4 regions of the Cupriavidus sp. 22TCCZM04-2 genome follow, and region 3 is predicted to be linked to each of the others. Evidence: predicted binding sites of a transcription regulator. Region 3 holds the regulator's gene; each other region holds the start of a gene.
The links. The regulator FNR, encoded in region 3, switches genes on or off when oxygen is low (the NO sensors DNR and NnrR bind a similar motif). The targets are predictions, from matches to a motif close to TTGATNNNNATCAA.
Positions count from the first base shown of each region.

Region 1: the regulator FNR is predicted to act here: its motif matches at 1,262-1,275, upstream of AC3FKG_RS05350 (OmpW/AlkL family protein).
Region 2: the regulator FNR is predicted to act here: its motif matches at 1,455-1,468, upstream of AC3FKG_RS18720 (DUF3079 domain-containing protein).
Region 4: the regulator FNR is predicted to act here: its motif matches at 2,029-2,042, upstream of paaA (1,2-phenylacetyl-CoA epoxidase subunit PaaA).

Region 1 is NZ_JBYOJS010000002.1:430,528-433,732, reverse strand. It holds gene AC3FKG_RS05355 (hypothetical protein) at 1-711, opposite strand, end outside; gene AC3FKG_RS05350 (OmpW/AlkL family protein) at 1,340-1,990, shown strand; gene AC3FKG_RS05345 (AMP nucleosidase) at 2,065-3,205, opposite strand, start outside.
Region 2 is NZ_JBYOJS010000012.1:154,252-157,456, forward strand. It holds gene gabD (NADP-dependent succinate-semialdehyde dehydrogenase) at 1-891, opposite strand, end outside; gene AC3FKG_RS18720 (DUF3079 domain-containing protein) at 1,175-1,378, opposite strand; gene AC3FKG_RS18725 (NADP-dependent isocitrate dehydrogenase) at 1,608-3,205, opposite strand, start outside.
Region 3 is NZ_JBYOJS010000006.1:120,843-124,047, forward strand. It holds gene AC3FKG_RS11905 (sulfite exporter TauE/SafE family protein) at 304-1,059, opposite strand; gene fnr (fumarate/nitrate reduction transcriptional regulator Fnr) at 1,139-1,864, shown strand; gene AC3FKG_RS11915 (hypothetical protein) at 1,911-2,156, opposite strand; gene AC3FKG_RS11920 (FixH family protein) at 2,153-2,368, opposite strand; gene ccoG (cytochrome c oxidase accessory protein CcoG) at 2,452-3,205, opposite strand, start outside.
Region 4 is NZ_JBYOJS010000015.1:123,326-126,530, forward strand. It holds gene AC3FKG_RS21250 (esterase-like activity of phytase family protein) at 1-168, opposite strand, end outside; gene AC3FKG_RS21255 (YbhB/YbcL family Raf kinase inhibitor-like protein) at 296-850, opposite strand; gene paaX (phenylacetic acid degradation operon negative regulatory protein PaaX) at 1,005-1,949, opposite strand; gene paaA (1,2-phenylacetyl-CoA epoxidase subunit PaaA) at 2,066-3,049, shown strand; gene paaB (1,2-phenylacetyl-CoA epoxidase subunit PaaB) at 3,104-3,205, shown strand, end outside.

The DNA.
Region 1 (3,205 bases), on a different contig from region 3:
GACGAAGATCACGCCGCCGAGCGCGCGGCCATCCGGCGCCGTCACCGACACCGACACGTTGGCCGTCGCGGCAGCGGTGGTGGAACTGTTGCTGGCCCTCAGCGTTGCACTGTTCAGCGCCGGGGCGACCTGCACCGCGGTGCCGCTGCTGGTCCACGCCCAGCCGCTTCCGTTCGCCGACACGTCGTTGCCGTTGTTGTCGACGAGCGATACCTTGACCGGCAGCGTCTGCCCATCGGTCATCGACAACGAGGTATTTGGGATCGACAGGCTATAGGTCGTGGCCGAGGCCGGCACCACGGTGATGGTCGCCGACTGCGCCGGCAGTTGCACGGTGGAGTTGTCGGCGGCCTTGACCGTGGCCACCACCTGCACGGTTGTCGTACCGGGATTGACGCCGGTCACCACCGCGCCGCCGATCGTAGCCGTGCTGCCCACGACCGAGGCAACGGCGTTGTCGGCCGAAGTCCAGGCGAAGCTGGTGGTCGAGGTCACGTCGTTGCCGCTGTTGTCGACGGCCACCGCGCTGAGGGTCAGCGTGCGGCCGACGCCGACTTCGGCCGAGGTCACGTTAAGTTTTGCCGTATAGCTGACAGCGGGCGTCGCCGTGGGGGTGGCGCTGCCCGAGCTTCCGCCTCCGCCCCCGCACGCCGCGACGAGGCATGTCGCCGCCGCGCACACGAGCCCGCCAAGCCAGGTCCTTGCCGTCATGATTCTTCCCCCCGTTTGTCGTTCGCTTTTTCCCGCGCTACCAGACTAGGCGCAATGGCCGCGTCGCTGTACCGGCCAGACGATTGAGCGCCGGCGTACATAACCGACATGGGCTCATCCTTTGGCTGAGGCTGCGCCGGCCGCCGACGCGCATGGCGCGATGGATGAAAACGTGGCGGGACAAAAGGCCTATCCCTTTGGCTCAGAGGACATTCCCGAATGCGACCCGCTGCGACGCTCCGCGACGCGGTGTCGATCGTGGCGATCGGCCGGAAATAGATCGGAAGGAATGTGCGGCAGCGAGAGGCCAGCGCAGGACAGGCAAAGAAAGCCGGTGTGCCCCGCCCCCACGGGACACGCCCGGAAAGACGTCCTTGCGGACGCCCACGACATGCCTGGTTCCGGCCGCGGCTGCGGCCATGACGCAAAGGTTAAGGCGTGCCTTGCGGACGTGCCACGAATAAATCCGCATGTGTTTAGACGCTGCGGCCGCATGCCCGGGCCGCGCTGTGGCGTCGTCGCGACGACCCTTCTTCCGATAGGGTCTCTCTTGTTCTCGGTCAATGTCGTGCCGCGCCCGCTCGGCCAAACTGGCTTCGATTTTTTACCAGACCAAAGCAAAAAAGCCATGAACAAGATCTCTCTCCGGGCCCGGGTCACCGGCACTGCTATCGCCGCGCTTGCCATGCTTGGCGCTGTTTCCACGCCCGCCTTCGCCGCCGATGGCGAGACCCAGGGCAACTGGATGGTTCGCCTGCGCGCCACCTACCTGGACATGGCCGACAAGTCGGATGCCATTCCGGCGCTGGGCGTACCGTCGGATGCGATCACGGTCAACAACAAATGGATCCCCGAACTCGACGTCACCTACTTCTTCACGCGCAACATCGCCGCTGAACTGGTGCTGACCGTGCCGCAGAAGCAGGACGTCTACCTGAATGGCAACAAGATCGGCACCTTCAAGCACCTGCCGCCCACGCTGCTGGTGCAGTACCACTTCCTGCCGGACGGCACCTTCCGTCCGTACGTGGGCGCGGGCCTGAATTTCACGCGCATCTGGGGCACGGACATCGCCAACAATACGCTCCAGCTGGACAACTGGAGCGTAGCGCCGGCCCTGCAGATCGGCATGGATTACAAGCTGACCAAGAACTGGTTCCTGAATGCCGACGTCAAGAAGGTCTGGCTGGCCAGCAACGTGAAGGCCGGCGGCGTCAATGTCTCCAAGGTCAACCTGGATCCGTGGCTGTTCAGCATGGGCGTGGGTTACCGGTTCTGATCCGGCCTTGCCCAAATGAAAAAGGCCAGCGCTTCAGGCGCTGGCCTTTTTCGTTGGGTTGCCCGGCCGGTGATTCAGCGGAACGCCGGCTCGTCGAAGCTCCGCAGCTTGCGCGAATGCAGCTGCTCGACGCCGTTCTCGCGCAAAATGCGGACGGCCTCCAGGCCGATGGTCATGTGCTGGCTGACCCGCTGGCGATAGAACGCATTGGCCATGCCGCGCAGCTTGAGCTCGCCGTGCAAGGGCTTGTCCGACACGCACAGCAAGGTGCCATAGGGCACGCGCAGGCGGAAGCCGTTGGCCGCGACGGTCGCGCTTTCCATGTCGATGGCGATCGCGCGCGACTGGTTGAAGCGCGCATACAGCGCCTTCGATTTCAGCTCCCAGTTGCGGTCGTCGGTGGACACCACCGTGCCCGTGCGCATGCGCGTCTTCATCTCGCCGCCCGACAGCCCGGTAATGCGCGCCACCGCCTCCTGCAGCGCCACCTGGATCTCCGCGATCGGCGGCACCGGCACCCACGGCGGCAGGTCATGGTCGAGCACGTGGTCGTCACGCACATAGGCGTGGGCGAGCACGTAATCGCCAAGCTGCTGCGAGCGTCGCAGGCCGCCGCAATGGCCCACCATCATCCAGCAGTGCGGACGCAGCACGGCCAGGTGGTCGGTCATGGTCTTGGCATTGGACGGGCCCACGCCGATGTTGACCAGCGTCACGCCGAGCTTGTCGTCGCGCACCAAGTGGTAGGCCGGCATCTGCGGCAGCGCGCGCGGGCGGTCGGCGTCGTCGGGCTCGGCGGCGCCAAGCTCCTGCACCACGTCGCCAGGCTCGACAAAACGCGCGTACCCGCCGCCGTCGCTGCTGGCCATCAGCGAGCGGCCGAGCGCGATGAATTCGTCGACGTAGCGCTGGTAGTTGGTGAACAGCACGAAGCGTTGGAAATGCTGGGGCGCGGTGCCGGTGTAGTGGTACAAGCGCTGCAAGGCCAGGTCCACGCGCTCGGCCGGGAACAGCGACAGCGGCCACGCTTCGCCGGGCACCGGCTCGAACGTGCCGTTGGCAATCGAATCGTCGATGCGGCTCAGCTCCGGCAGCACGAACGACACTTCGAGTTCGCGCGCCTGGGTGTAGCTGATGTCGGTGGTAGAGGCTTCGATAACGAAAGGCAGCGGAATCGGCCGACGGCTCAGACCCACCACCACGGGCACGCGGTGG
Region 2 (3,205 bases), on a different contig from region 3:
CTGGACGTAGATCCGGTTCGCGCAGACGCAGGTCTGGCCCGCGTTCCGGTACTTGGAGATGATGGCGCCTTCAACGGCGGCGTCCAGGTCGGCATCATCGAACACGATAAAGGGCGCATTGCCGCCAAGTTCCATCGATACCTTCTTGATGGTCGATGCGGTCTGCGCCATCAGCACGCGGCCGACCTCGGTGGAGCCCGTGAAGGTCAGCTTGCGCACCAGCGGGTTGCTGCTCAGTTCGCCGCCGATGGCACTCGCCGACCCGGTCACCACCGACAGCACCCCGGCCGGGATGCCGGCGCGTTCCGCCAGCACGGCAAGCGCCAGCGCGGTCAGCGGGGTTTGCGACGCCGGCTTGACCACCATGGTGCAGCCGGCGGCCAATGCCGGGCCGGCCTTCCGGGTGATCATGGCCGCCGGAAAATTCCACGGCGTGATAGCCGCGCACACGCCCACCGGCTCCTTCGTCACGACAATGCGCTGCGTGCTGATCGGCGCCGGAATCGTTTCCCCATAGACGCGCTTGCCTTCCTCGGCAAACCATTCGATGAACGACGCCGCATAGGCGATCTCGCCCTTGGCCTCGGCAAACGGCTTGCCTTGCTCGGCGGTCATGATGCGGGCCAGGTCATCCTGGTTGGCCAGGATCAGCTCGAACCACTTTCGCAGCAGCGCCGAGCGCTCCTTGGCCACGCGCGCGCGCCAGGCCGGCAGTGCGCGGTTGGCGGCCTCGACAGCCTGGCGGGCTTCCGCGGCGCCGAGCTGCGGCACCTGTGCCACGCGTTCGCCGGTGGCGGGGTTGGTGACGTCAATGTGGCGTTCGCCGTCGGTCCAGCGTCCGTCGAGATAGCACTGCTGGCGCAGCAGGGTGGGGTCTTGGAGCTTCAGCATGGTCGTTCGTCCATTGAAAAGACTGCCGGAAGGGTTGGCGCGATTCAGGCATTGTAATCGCCGCCAGACATGGTGGAGGGCTGGCCTGGCGTAACGCTTGCAATGCTTTGTGGTGTGCGGGAGTTGTGGATGGCTAGCGCAAGCCCGGCCCGGAACTGCCTGGATGCGATGGTTCATGCATGGATCGCGCCACCCCGGCGGAACATGGATGCGGGATAGCCTCGCCGATGGACGGAGGGAGGGAAGCTACAGGCGTTGAGCAGGCGTGCAGGCTGTGATCGCGCTAACGCAAGTCAACTGCCTTGGGTTGATCGGGATCGATGCCCCAATCGCCAAATTCCAGCCAGTCATCGCCGAGCAGTTCGGAGGGATGTTGGGTGCGGCTGGACCCATTGCCACAACCCATGGCGTCGACCGGGCAATACTTGTCGCAACCCCAGCAGATGCGTTCGGGATGGCTCGGGTGGATCGGGAATTTCTTTGCCATGATGCGGTGGGCAGGACGCTGTGCCGGTGCAACGAAAATGTTGCGATCAGTATGGCGCGCCGGGCGGCTACATGGTTTGGCCGAGATCAAGTCCGGCCGGGGGCGGGGCAGGGCTTTCAGGCTGAATGTGGCGTCGTAGCCAGAAAGAAGGAGCCGGAGGCGGCATCGGGATGCCAACCTCCGGCTTCAGGCAGGCACCTGGCGGCGCCTGCGGGATCGGATGTGCCGATCAGGCCTGGACCGATGCCAGGGCTGCGTTCAGCGTCTTGCTCGGGCGCATGACGGCGGACAGCTTTTCCGCGTCCGGCATGTAGTAGCCACCGATGTCCACGGGCTTGCCTTGTACGTCCGACAGTTCGCCAATAATGGTCTTCTCATTTTCGGTGAGCTGCTTGGCGAGCGGCGCGAACGTCGCGGCCAGGCCGGCGTCTTCGGTTTGCGCGGCGAGTTCCTGGGCCCAGTACATGGCCAGGTAGAACTGGCTGCCGCGGTTGTCGAGCTGGCCGGTCTTGGGTGACGGGCTCTTGGCGTTGTCCAGCAGCTTGCCGGTAGCGGCGTCCAGCGTCTTGGCCAGGACCTTGGCCTTGTCGTTGCCCGACTTGATGCCCAGCTCTTCCAGCGACACGGCCAGCGCCAGGAATTCACCGAGCGAGTCCCAGCGCAGGTGGTTTTCTTCCACGAGTTGCTGCACGTGCTTCGGCGCCGACCCGCCCGCGCCGGTTTCGTACATGCCGCCACCGGCCATCAGCGGGACGATCGACAGCATCTTGGCGCTGGTGCCCAGTTCCATGATCGGGAACAGGTCGGTCAGGTAGTCGCGCAGGATGTTGCCGGTCACCGAGATGGTGTCCAGGCCGCGGATCACGCGCTCGAGCGTGTAACGCATGGCGCGCACCTGCGACATGATCTGGATGTCGAGACCCTTGGTGTCGTAGTCCTTGAGGTAGGTTTCGACCTTCTTGATCAGCTCGGCCTCGTGCGGACGGTACGCATCCAGCCAGAACACGGCCGGCATGCCCGAGTTGCGGGCGCGCGTGACGGCCAGCTTGACCCAGTCGCGGATCGGGGCGTCCTTGACCTGGCACATGCGCCAGATGTCGCCCTGCTCGACCTGTTGCGTCAGCGCCGCCAGCACTTCACCGGTGGCGTTGTCGACGATGCGGGCTTCGCCGTCTTCGGCGATCTCGAAGGTCTTGTCGTGCGAACCGTACTCTTCGGCCTTCTGCGCCATCAGGCCCACGTTCGGCACGGTGCCCATCGTGACCGGATCAAAGGCGCCGTTGGTCTTGCAGAAGTTGATGATTTCCTGATAGATGCGAGCGAAGGTCGATTCCGGGATCAGGCACTTGGTGTCCTTGGTGCGGCCATCGGCGCCCCACATCTTGCCGCCGATACGGATCATGGCCGGCATCGAGGCGTCGACGATCACGTCGTTCGGCGCGTGCAGGTTCGAAATGCCCTTGGCCGAGTCCACCATCGCCAGTTCCGGACGATGTTCGTGGCACGCGTGCATGTCACGGATGACTTCTTCCTTCTTGGATTCCGGCAGCGTCTCGATCTTGGTGTACAGGTCCACCAGGCCGTTATTGACGTTCACGCCCAGTTCGTCGAACAGCTTCTGGTGCTTGGCGAAAGCATCCTTGTAGAAGACCTTGACGGCGTGGCCGAACACGATCGGGTGCGACACCTTCATCATCGTGGCCTTGACGTGCAGGCTCAGCATGACGCCGGTCTTGCGCGCGTCTTCCATCTGGTCTTCGTAGAAGGCCAGCAGGGCCTTCTTGCTCATGAACATGCTGTCGACGATCTCGCCGGCCAGCAGCGAAA
Region 3 (3,205 bases):
ATGGCTTCCGGCGAACGTCCGCCTGGGCCGCAAGAAAAACGAATATCGGGATCAGGGCCAGCAATGACCGCACCACGGTCGCAGAGCCAGCCGGACTTTTGAACAGATATTATGAACCGGATGGACTGCGGAAGGGTTCGGCGCCGAAATGTCGGCTTGTCCGAAACTCCGGACGCCCTTTTTTTGGAAGGGCTGCCAGGCGCCGCTCGGAAACACGCCGCGCGATACCGCAATGCAGGCGATTGTATGGCATTCCCGCATCCGCCTGCAACCACCGCGCACTCCCGCGCCTTCACGGTGGCGTCAAAACACCAGGCAAAAACCATGCTCGGCCAGCGAATGTGGCAATAACACCGCTCGACCGATTCCCAGGCCGCCGAAGACCATGACCGCCAATCCAGCTCCCATCCTGACCCAACGGCGGCGAGCCCAAGCGCGCAGCAGCCCCGAAAAGCTGGATAGCGCCAGCAAATTCGGTAGCGTGCCAAGCCCGAAGGCGCCCATTACCAGGGCACCCGAGGGCGCATTACCGGCCAGTAACGCGAGGGCAAGCGCACCATAGACCATGCCACAGGGCACGAGCCCCCACGCCAAGCCCATGCCGTAGCGGCGCACCAGACCACCGCTTCTCGCCGCCGTGGCCGGAGTTTTGCGGCGAAGCCGGCCGAAGCTTCCGGCAACGGCGGTCCCCGCGCGCGCGCCGAACCGTTCCAGCCACACGATGGAAAACGCTTCGCCGCGTAGCAGGCGCCAGCCAGATACCAGCAGCAAGGCGCTCCCGGCGCCAAATAGCCAGCGCTGAACCGGCAGGTAATCCTGGCGCCAGGCCGTCGCCCCCACCGCTCCAAGGATCGCACCGAGCAGCATGTAAGTGGAAATCCTGCCCACATGCATCACCAGCAACTCCAGGAGCCAGTCTTGGGGGCGCCGCACCACGGCAATCGGCACGTCCACGGCGCGCTGCTCGACTGCGAGGGCAACGCCACCGCACATGGCAGCGCAATGAAAGCCCCCCAGCAAGGCAAGCATGAAAACACTGAGAAGCACACCAAAAGTCAATTGCAACTCCCTACCGCATCACATCGCGCGTTAAAATGCATGCATTGCGCCCTCGCCGCTCATTCCTTGCAGGTTCCAATTGCTAACATCCATCCCCGTCACCGAGATGTCGCCCCGTTGCTCCACTTGCGGCATGGGGCAACTGTGCCTGCCGGTGGGCATGAGCCAGCAGGATCTGCAAAAGATGGATACCCTGGTGCAAGAGCGCGTCCGTGTCCACAAGGGCGAAACCCTGTACCGCATGGGCGATCCGCTGACTGCGGTTTTTGCCATTCGCTTCGGCACCCTGAAGACGCATGTCACCACGGAAGACGGCCGCTCGCAAATCACCGGCTTCCATTTGCCTGGCGAAGTGGTCGGCCTCGACGGCCTGGGTGAAATGCAGCACGCCTCGGATGCCACCGCGCTTGAAGACACGGAAGTATGCGTCGTACGCATGGCCGATCTTCAGACGCTGTCCATGGATCTGCCATCGCTGCAGCAGCAGTTCCTGCGACTGATGGGGAAGGAAATATCGCATGATCAGCTCATGCTCGTCACGCTGGGGTCCATGCGTGCCGAAGAGCGACTTGCCGCGTTCCTGATCAACCTGTCAGAACGTCTGTCCGCACGCGGGTATTCGTCGACCGAGTTCGTCATGCGCATGAGCCGGGAAGAAATCGGCAGCTATCTCGGATTGAAGCTCGAAACGGTCAGCCGCCTGTTCTCACGATTCGCCGAGGCGGGCCTGATCCAGATCCGTCAACGCCACGTCAAGCTCGTCGACATGGAAGGCATCAAGCAAGTCTACAGCCGCTCCTGCTGAGGCCGTCTGACCGCCTTGCCTGGCAAGACGGTCCGCTTCAGCCCAATCACTCCAGCTCGTCCGTTTCGCTGAGCTTCGTCGGCATGGTATAGAGCGTCAATCCGCTGGACAACGCGCAGAATACCCAGGCCAGCAAGAACCCGATCGTATAAATGGCCTCGCGCGAGGCCTCGATCGGGTGGCCGAAGAAATTCAGATCTCCGGGATCCACCACCGAAAACACGGTTGCCGTGGCCACCCCGGCCATCAGGAACGCCGGCCACAGTACCCACATCAGCCAGCGCAGCCTCATGGCCGCCTCGCTTGCGGTGCCTTGGCACTGCCCGGGACCCCTTCTGCTTTCTCGACGACCAGGCCGTGCCGGGACACACCTTCGACTACCGGCCGGTCAGGATGGGTAGAAGCCAGCCAGATGGTTACGCCGCAAGCCACTATGGCCAGCAACGGGCCGCTCATCAGAAGCCACGGCCACGGCTCCTTCCACCACGGATTGCTTTCTTGCATCGTCTTGCCCCCTTCGTCGGCGCCTCACCGAGGCGCTCGCGGTTGGTACGGCGCAGCGCCGATGCGCTGCACCGCCCTTAGCATCACAAATTGCGCGGCACGATGAAACTGGTAGATTGCCTGATTTGCGCACTACCTTGCCCCGAACCTTCGCTTGTCACCGTCACGCTGATCTTGTGCGTACCCTGCGCGGCATCGTCGATCGGCACGCGAATCCGGATCGGCACCAGCTTGTTCGACGTCGGCGCCAGGGCCTTCGCGTCGGGATCGTACTCGACCGTCAGGTTCTTCAGATCGTCGCTTTCGGCCTGCACGCTGATGCGCATGGGTGCCTCGGTGGTGTTGATCAGTTGCAGTCGATAGACGTTCTCAATCCAGCGTCCATCCACCTCACGCCCCAACGCCCCGCGATCGCGGATGATGTCGACCTTCAACGGCGTGCGCAGCGCTAGCGACACCACGAAACCCGCTACCATCACCAGCCAGATGACCGAGTAGATGATGGTCCGCGGCCGCACGAGCCGCTTGCGCGCCACCGCGGCTGACAGCGCCTTGCGCATGGCGTTCTCGGACGTGTACCGGATCAGCCCACGCGGGTAGTCCATCTTGTCCATGACCTGATTGCAGGCATCGATGCAGGCGCCGCAGCCAATGCACTCGTACTGCAGCCCGTCACGGATATCAATGCCTGTCGGACACACCTGCACGCAAATGCTGCAGTTGACGCAGTCGCCAAGCCCTGCCTGATGATGATCCACCTTGCGCGACCGGCTCCCGCGCGGCTCGCCGCGCCCGACGTCGTAGGTGACCACGTAGGTGTCGCGGTCAACCATCACG
Region 4 (3,205 bases), on a different contig from region 3:
GAGCTGCAGGTCGGCCGGCGCGTCTTTCGGCACAGGCAGGTAGCTCTGGGCTGGCAGCACCGCATGGCCGGCGAGCGTGGCAGGGTAGGCGGTCTGCGCCTGCAGCGACGGCGACAGCGCAAGGCAGGCCAACATGATGGCGCTGGCCAGGATGGTTTGACGGAACATCAGGCGGGCTCCTTGCCGGATTTGTCGTTCAGCGCGGCACCCGCCGCACTGGCAAAAGCGCCCATTCTGGCCGTCGAATTTGACAAATTTGTGATGCCGCCGCCTCTGGGATCCGACCGTTCTGCTTCTATTTCCCGCCGTAGCGGCCCACCACGCTGGCGCCGCCGCGCGCATGCCCCTTCAGTGCTGCCATGAGTTCGTCACGCGTCAGGCCCGCGGGCAGCGCGCCTGGCTTCAGATCGGTCGCGACCACCGTCACGATGTAATGGTGCGGGACCTCGCCAGGGGGCGGGCAAGGTCCCCGGTATGTGGCCTCGCCGGCAATGTTCTTGCCGACGGTGATGCCCGGGCCATCTTTCTGCCCCTCGCCCTGCTGGAGGTGGCCGCGGTCCGCCGCGATGTTATAGGCGACCCAGTGCGAGACCCCCAGGCCCATCGCGCCATCGGGGTCGAACATGAAGATCGCCACGGAGCGCGTGCCTGGCGGCAATCCGGACCACGCGATCGGGGGCGATACGCCCTGGCCGCCGCAGTCTGGCTGGCCGCCACCATGCGCCGCGGGAATGGCAGCGTTCTCGGAAAATGCGCTCGACGACACGGTCATCGGTGCGGCGCTGACGATCGATGCGCAGGCCAGGCCGAGTGCCGCCGAGGCGGATAACAGTAATGGCTTTGCTTTCATGGAAGGGTCCTGTTCGAGGTTGACGGGTCAAGCTGGACGACTGCCCCTGATTCCACGGTAGGTCGGTTTCGAAGGGATGCCCAGCCTCCGGCATCCCGGCCAGGCCCAGCACGCCTGTGAAGGATCGCGCCAGGCACTGTGCGCAAGGCCGCCGCTAGCGGACGGACTCGGCATGGCTGCCCGCGCCAAAGCGCTTGCGCAACGCGCGGTTCGCGTTGACGAGGTGGCCTTCGGAGACTTCGACCACACCGCGCAAGTAATCTTCGCTGGCATCGAGCAGGGCCGCGTACATGTCGCGGCACAAATTTCGCGCCGTGCGGCCCGGCCAGTCCGCGGGAAGCATTGGCTCGGGCAGGTTGGGGTCGCGCAACAGCACGCGGCGGTATTCGTGCAGCAGCAGGGTGCGCACGAAAAACGCATCGGCCGGCGACATGCCGTGTGCGTCGGCCAGCACCGGCGAGAAGCGGCGCAGCAGCGCCTGCCACGCGGAGGCCACGTCGCCGAGCTTGAAAGTCTGGTGCATCAGCGTCTGCAGCGGGCGGATCGAGAATGCCTCCAGACTGGTCGCTTCCATGATCGCCACGAAATCCTGCGCCTGCGCGGCGCGGAGGATCTCGCCCAGCGAGCCCGCGTCGGCATTCGGGTGCGCATACACGCCCGGGGCGATCGCGCCGAAGCCCTCCCACAGCAGTTCGCGCTTGAGCCGCTGGCGGATCGTCGCGCGCGCGTCGCCGCGCACCAGCGCCAGCGTCCAGCGGCCGTCCCAGTCGGGCGCGTCGCCGGCATAGATGCGCTTGCCGGCATGAACGCAGCGCTGCAAGCCGGCCTCCGACAAGCCGTAGTAGCTGCGTCGCCCGATCCGCGTGGCATCGAGCCAGTCAGCGGCCGCCAGCCGGAACGTGGCGGTGCGCACCAGCCGGTCATTGATGCCGAACGGCGCGGCGAGGCGGATCAGGCTGCCCAGCCATAGCGCCTGCGGCCGTGGCGCCACTACATCGCCGAACAGTGTCACCAGCATGGAATTGGCCCCGAGCTTGAGGCCACGCGCAAGCCGCACGACCTGCGGGGAAACAGGGTCCATCTCCGATCGGGGGGCCATGCCTGCACCTTAAAGTGATACACAAGCGTCGATTGTTTGAATCAAATTGTATCACTATGATCCACTGCAACCGAATGATTTGACGCAGGTCAAGACCCTACAGATCGGAGTACGGCATGTACGCACAGTTGGTGGAAACCGGGGCAACCAGGCTCCGCGCGATGGAAGAGATGGACCCGCAGGAACGCGAGTTCCAGGCGCGCGTGGACGCCGGCATCAAGATCGAAGCCAAGGACTGGATGCCCGAGGCTTACCGCAAGACCCTGATCCGCCAGATCTCGCAGCACGCGCATTCCGAGATCGTCGGCCAGCTGCCGGAAGGCAACTGGGTCACGCGTGCCCCGACGCTCGAACGCAAGGCCGTGCTGCTGGCCAAGATCCAGGACGAAGCCGGCCACGGCCTCTACCTGTACAGCGCCGCCGAAACGCTGGGCGTGTCGCGCGACGCGTTGCTGGGCGACCTGCACTCCGGCAAGGCCAAGTATTCGAGCATCTTCAACTACCCGACGCTGAGCTGGGCGGATATCGGCGCCATCGGCTGGCTGGTCGATGGCTCGGCCATCATCAACCAGGTGCCGCTGTGCCGCTGCTCGTTCGGGCCCTATGCGCGTGCCATGGTGCGCGTGTGCAAGGAAGAGTCGTTCCACCAGCGCCAGGGCTACGACATCCTGCTCAAGCTGTGCCAGGGCACGGCGGAGCAGAAGCAGATGGCGCAGGACGCGCTGAACCGCTGGTGGTGGCCGGCGCTGATGATGTTCGGCCCATCCGATGCCGATTCGCCCAACAGCGCGCAATCGATGCAATGGCGCATCAAGCTGTTCTCCAACGACGAGCTGCGCCAGAAGATGGTGGACCAGACCGTGCCGCAGGCCGAGCACCTCGGCCTGACCGTTCCCGATCCGGACCTGAAGTGGAACGAGGAGCGCGGCCACTACGATTTCGGCGCCATCGACTGGGACGAGTTCTACAACGTGGTGCGCGGCAATGGCCCGTGCAACCGCGACCGCCTGCGCACCCGCGTCAAGGCCTGGGACGACGGCGCCTGGTTCCGTGAAGCGCTGGTGGCCCACGCCGACAAGCAAGCGCGCGCCGCCGCCTGAGCATTCCGGCGCCACGGCGCCGGCCAACCCCGCAAACCTGACAGGAGAGTTGCCATGAAAGAGTGGCCGCTTTGGGAGATATTTATCCGCAGCCAGCACGGCCTGGCCCACAAGCATGTGGGCAGCCTGCACGCGCCGGACGGCGAAATGGCGATC